Regions from separate parts of the Providencia sp. PROV_01 genome, predicted to be linked through region 2. Evidence: predicted binding sites of a transcription regulator. Region 2 holds the regulator's gene; the other holds the start of a gene.

Evidence for each region. The regulator ArgR, encoded in region 2, controls arginine synthesis, uptake and breakdown. The targets are predictions, from matches to a motif close to ANTGAATAAAAATACANT.
Region 1: argC (N-acetyl-gamma-glutamyl-phosphate reductase) is a predicted target of ArgR. The motif match lies at 1,846-1,863, and genes of this name have one in related genera.

What each region holds. Positions count from the first base shown of each region.
Region 1 is NZ_JBRFKD010000002.1:226,182-229,397, reverse strand. Features, by position in the region: gene metF (methylenetetrahydrofolate reductase) at 1-416, opposite strand, end outside; gene argE (acetylornithine deacetylase) at 645-1,799, opposite strand; gene argC (N-acetyl-gamma-glutamyl-phosphate reductase) at 1,902-2,906, shown strand; gene argB (acetylglutamate kinase) at 2,921-3,216, shown strand, end outside.
Region 2 is NZ_JBRFKD010000002.1:60,473-63,688, reverse strand. Features, by position in the region: gene mpl (UDP-N-acetylmuramate:L-alanyl-gamma-D-glutamyl-meso-diaminopimelate ligase) at 1-1,275, shown strand, start outside; gene ACU696_RS00940 (DUF6122 family protein) at 1,281-1,733, opposite strand; gene argR (transcriptional regulator ArgR) at 1,821-2,291, opposite strand; gene mdh (malate dehydrogenase) at 2,784-3,216, shown strand, end outside.

The DNA.
Region 1 (3,216 bases), 170 kb from region 2:
AGCAACTCAACCAAATCAACGGCATACATATCTGGTTTACGGCTGTTGTCAGGTAAATCACCACGCAGAGCAACAATATGACGAATACCATTATTCCAATAGTCACGAGCAATGGCTTTCAGTTCATCAGGGCTTGCATCAATACAAGTTAGGTGAGGGGCGGCAATTAAACCGGTTTTATCTTTAATATCTTTGATGATGCTGTGCGTTCTATCACGTTCACCGGAATTCGCACCATAAGTCACGGAGACAAATTTAGGTTTCAGGTTTTTGAGCCGATCGATGGATTTCCATAGTGTCTGCTCCATCTCTTCACTGCGAGGTGGGAAAAATTCAAATGAAACATTAATTTGGCCATCTAACTCAGCTAAATTTTGATTTAGCGCTTCGCGCTGATTTGCGTGAAAAAAGCTCATACCCTGTAACCTCGCAATTTGCAGACTAACTATTTTTTGTACGTTATTATATCCATTTGTGCGTCTATACGTTTAGACGTCTAAAAGAAATTACCAGATCGGTATCAATAGTCAATACTTAAATTAAATTATGACGCTGAGGTTTTTTCAAAGGCAACAGGAAAATAATTCATGATAAAAAAACGCGACTCTTTTCAGTGTCGCGCTTGAATCTATGATTAGTCAGATTTACTCAGTGAAACAGAAGTGCTCAATCATTTGGCTAATTAATTGGCGAGTAGGCTCAATAAAGCGCATATCGATAAATTCATCAGGTTGATGTGCTTGTTCAATAGAACCAGGGCCAAGAACCAACGTTGGACACAGTTCTTGGATAAACGGTGCTTCAGTACAGTAATTCACGGTATCTGCTTTTTGCCCTAACAATTGCTCAATCACTGCGACCATTTTGTGGTCCGTTGGGCATTCATAGCCAGGGATCGGCGGATGCATGGATTCAACCGTCAAGCGACCTGGCCAACGGGCACTAACCGGCTCAAGAGCTTCATTAAGTAGTTCATCTAAATCTTGCAAAGTTAACCCAGGTAGCGGACGAATATCCATATGTAATTCACAACAACCACAAATTCGGTTGGCTGCGTCACCACCATGAATATGACCAAAGTTCATCGTCGGGTAGGGAATGACAAATGCAGGGTTGTTAAATCGTTCTTTTAACGTATTTCGTAAGTCCATTAGGTGGGAAATAGACTCATGCATCAATTCAATTGCATTGACGCCACGTTCTGGGTCACTAGAGTGCCCCGATTGCCCAGTAATGCGGATAGCATTTGATAAATGCCCTTTGTGCGCGCGAATCGGTTGTAACGATGTTGGCTCGCCAATAATTGCAAAATCTGGTCTTAATGTTGTACTGGCTGCAAAATAACGCGCACCAGCCATCGATGTTTCTTCATCTGCTGTGGCTAATATATGCAGTGGGCGTTTGAGTTGTTTTAAATCCATATCGCGTAACGCATCAATAATAAAAGCAAAAAAGCCTTTCATATCTGCGGTTCCGAGCCCATATAACTTGCCGTCATGCTCTGTCAGCTCAAACGGGTTTTTGCTCCAACGCCCATCATCAAAGGGCACGGTATCGGTATGACCGCATAGCATCAACCCACCATTTCCTTCGCCAATGGATGCAAGCAAATTATATTTATCACGCGTTTCCGGTACAGGTTGAATGTTGACCGAAAAACCTAACGTCTCCAGCCATCCACCGAGAAGTTCCACCAGAGCTTTATTGCTCTGATCCAAATGAGAATCAGTCGCACTAATCGACGGAATGGCAATTAATTGACGATAAATCTCAATAAATGCAGGTAATTTAATATTCACTGTTGACAGCCTTTATCCATAATAGTATCAATATTCATGCACTTTATTTGAATAAAAATACACATTAAACTGTTTGGGTCACGAGTACAAGGTAGAAAGCATATGTTGAACACACTCATTATCGGGGCCAGTGGCTATACTGGAGCAGAATTAGCCGCTTATTTGCAACGCCATCCGGAAGTTAATCTTCAAGGATTGATGGTATCGAAGCAAAGTGCGGATGCAAATAAACGTTTTTCTGATTTACACCCTCAGTATAAAGGCATCATCGACCTTCCCGTTCTGCCATTAACCGATGTCGCGGAAGCAGCGAAAGGTATTGATGTTGTTTTCCTTGCCACGGCACATGAAGTGAGCCATGACATTGCACCTCAGTTTCTTGAAGCGGGCTGCGTAGTGTTCGACTTATCCGGTGCTTATCGTGTTCAAGATCCTGCGTTTTATACGCAATACTATGGCTTTGAACATACAAATACTGAATGGCTAATGCAAGCAGTTTACGGTTTAGCAGAATGGCAGGCTGATAAAATTCATCAAGCACAATTGATTGCAGTACCAGGGTGTTACCCAACGGTTTCCCAATTAGCACTTAAGCCATTGATTGAAGCAGATTTACTGGATGAAGCTATGTGGCCAGTCATTAATGCCACTAGCGGTGTTTCCGGTGCAGGCCGTAAAGCCTCAATGACCAACAGCTTTTGTGAGGTGAGTTTGCAACCTTATGGCCTCTTTACGCATCGTCACCAGCCAGAAATCGCGACTCATTTAGGGAGAGAGGTTATTTTTACACCGCATTTGGGTAATTTCTCTCGAGGCATTCTGGCAACGATTACTTGCAAAGTAAAAACGGGTGTGACGGCAGAAAAAATCACACAAACGTTTAAAGATGCCTATCAAAATAAACCATTAGTGCGGTTATATGAAAAAGGTGTTCCTGCATTGAAATCGGTAGTCGGTACGCCGTTTTGTGATATTGGCTATGTATTGAAAGGTGAACACCTGATTTTAGTGGGTACAGAAGATAACCTACTTAAAGGTGCAGCAGCACAAGCCGTTCAGTGCATGAATATTCGTTTTGGTTTTGCTGAAACTCAGTCTTTACTTTAAGAAGGATTAACCCCATGCAACCCTTAGTGATTAAATTGGGCGGAGTGTTACTTGATAGCATCGAAGCGCTTGAAAAATTATTTACAGCTATCCAAACCTATCGGCAAGCTCATCAACGCGAATTGGTGATTGTGCATGGTGGTGGTTGTTTAGTTGATGAATTGATGCAAAAACTGCAATTACCCGTGGTTAAAAAGCAAGGGTTGCGAGTCACGCCAGCAGACCAAATCGATATTATTACGGGGGCATTAGCAGGCACTGCGAATAAAACATTATTGGCATGGGCAACGAAGTATCAACTTTCGGCAGT
Region 2 (3,216 bases):
CCGATGAGCACATTACTTGAAAATCAAGGAATTGAACTCATTCAAGGGTATGATCCGGCTCAGCTTGACCCAATACCGGATATGGTAGTGATTGGTAATGCAATGACGCGTGGTAACCCTTGTGTCGAAGCCGTGTTAGAAAGAGGTTTGCCGTATACATCTGGCCCACAGTGGCTTCATGACCATGTCTTACCTGAACGTTGGGTACTGGCTGTGGCGGGAACTCATGGTAAAACAACCACCGCGGGAATGCTTGCATGGATTTTAGAAGACTGTGGTTACAAGCCTGGTTTTCTAATTGGCGGTGTTCCAGGGAATTTTGATGTCTCCGCTAAGATAGGTGAAAGCCCGTTTTTTGTTATCGAAGCGGATGAGTATGACTGTGCATTCTTTGATAAACGTTCTAAATTTGTGCATTACAGCCCGAAAACCTTGGTATTGAACAACCTTGAATTCGACCATGCGGATATCTTTGAAAACCTCGAAGCGATTCAAAAACAGTTCCATCATCTTGTACGTATTGTGCCAGCCAGCGGCAAAATTTTCACACCTGACAACGACAATCATTTAAAACAAGTGATTGGAATGGGCTGCTGGAGTGAACAAGAGCTGGTGGGTGGAGAGCATGGCGGATGGCAAGCTGAGAAGCTCAGCCACGATGGCAGCCACTTTGCTGTGTACTACCAACAAGAAAAAGTTGGAGAAGTCACTTGGTCACAAGTGGGTAATCACAATATCCAAAATGCACTGATGGCGATTGCAGCGGCTCACCATGTGGGCGTTCCAGTAAAAGAAGCTTGCCTCGCTTTGAATCGTTTTATCAATGCACGCCGTCGCCTTGAGCTACGTGGTGTTGAAAATGGTGTCAGTGTTTACGATGATTTTGCACATCACCCAACTGCTATTTTAGCGACGTTAGAAGCACTTCGCAGCAAAGTTGGCGGAACTTCACGTATTCTTGCGGTGCTCGAACCTCGCTCGAATACGATGAAAATGGGTATCAATAAAAATGATATTGCGCCTGCGCTAGGCCGTGCAGATGAAGTATTTCTGTTCCAACCTGCCAATATCCCTTGGATGGTCACAGACATCGCTGAAAAATGTGTTCAACCCGCGCGTTGGAGTGCAGATATTGAGGCATTCACCAATATGATTATTGAAACCGCACAGCCGGGCGATCATATTTTGGTGATGAGCAACGGTGGCTTCAGCGGTATTCATGGCAAATTACTCGCAGGTTTGAAAGCCAAATCAGAAACAGAGCAAGATGATTAATTCTATTAGCTAGCTATTTGATAACCCCAGTGATTCTTATGATTGCTGGGTTTTTTTATGTTTGGCATACCTAATGGGCGCTGTTCTATGACGAGACTTAATGTTATTGGGCTATTCATTTCTTTTTTTAAGCTTCCCATATAACAATCTAGTGAGTCAGTAAAAAGGTGGAATAAACAACCAACGGCAATGGCTTTAAGTTTCCATGATGGCATGAATAATAACACCACATAGATAACAGCAGCCCAAAAAGAATGAAGCGGGTGGAATCCGATGCCACAGCGCTCTGGGTCGAAAATCGGATCAGCCAGCAGATGATCTAAGTCGATAGCCATTGTGGCAATCATAATCAGGGCGGCTAGTTTCCAATTTTTTCGCCAAAACAGGTAACCAAAGGCAATTGGCATCAGAAAATGAAAGCCGTAGTGTATGAAGTTACGAAAAATATCAAATAGCAAAATGATGTCCCAAAATCGAATAGAAATAGATAAAAACAAAAAGAGGGAAATTCAATTTCCCTCTTTTGATGCTTAAATTAGTATGGATTAGAGCTCTTGTTCAAACAACGCTAAAATCGCTTCATATAGCTCTTTTGTGGTAAAATTGTTTGCTGGCGTTGAGAAGATAGTATCATCACCAGCAATACTACCTAAAATTCCTTCCGCTTTACCTAATGAATCTAACAAGCGTGCAATAAGCTGTGCAGCCCCTGGGCTCGTTCTGATCACGACAACAGAAGGGTTATAGTCTATATCCAAAACCAAATTTTTGAGTGGGCTGGTGGCGGTAGGAACACCGGGCTCTGTAGGTAGGCAATATACCATTTCCATTTTTGCATTACGGGTGCGAACAGCACCAAATTTAGTTAGCATCCTGGAAATTTTTGATTGGTTAATATTTTCGAAGCCTTCTTCTTGCAAAGCCGTGACGATCTCAGCTTGCGAGCTAAATTTTTCTTCTTTAAGTAGGGCTTTAAAAGCCTTAACCAAGTCTTCTTGTTTAGACGGAGTGCGCATAATTAACCCATTCTTTTGCATTGAACTAAGTTGTATTATCCGTAAAAGTGCATTTTTATGCAACAAAATTGCGTTATGATGATTTTATAACCAGTAATCACTTGAAGTTAGGTAAGCGTGTTTTGAGTTGATAGTCAGAAGTATTTATTTATCGTAAATTATGGAAATGAAAAATTAGCATGATAGAGCAATGAATTTTTCAGATATTCGTTGTAAATTTATTGTTAATAAAAATGTTTTTGATTGAATAATATACACTAAAAACAACTTATTGTGCGAAATGCAATAGCTAGAAAAACTATTTGTTAAAAAAGTGCCCGTTATCTCATTAACAGATAAGGAATTTGTTTAGAATACTGGCAATTATTAAACAAGTTCTCTTGCGTTAAACTCTCTCTCTATCTGTTAACAAATTGTTTTTTATACGTAATGTGTTAAGTGTATAACAAATAAAGTGATATCTTTTTAAAGTACAAATTAAGGAGTTTCAGAATGAAAGTTGCAGTCCTAGGTGCAGCAGGTGGTATCGGTCAGGCTCTCGCCCTTCTTCTCAAAAACCAGCTCCCAGCAGGTTCAGAACTCTCCCTCTACGACATCGCACCAGTCACTCCAGGTGTTGCTGCTGACTTAAGCCATATCCCTACTGATGTTAAAGTGACAGGTTTTGCTGGCGAAGATGCAAAACCTGCATTGAAAGGTGCTGACATTGTCCTTATTTCTGCGGGTGTTGCTCGTAAACCAGGTATGGACCGTTCTGACTTATTTAACATCAATGCGGGTATTGTCCGTAACCTGATCCAACAAATTGCTGAAACTTGCCCTAAAGCATTGATTGGTATTATCACTAACCCAGTGAATACCACCGTTGCTATCGCTGCAGAAGTCCTGAAAAAAGCAGGCGTCTATGATAAAAACCGTTTATTCG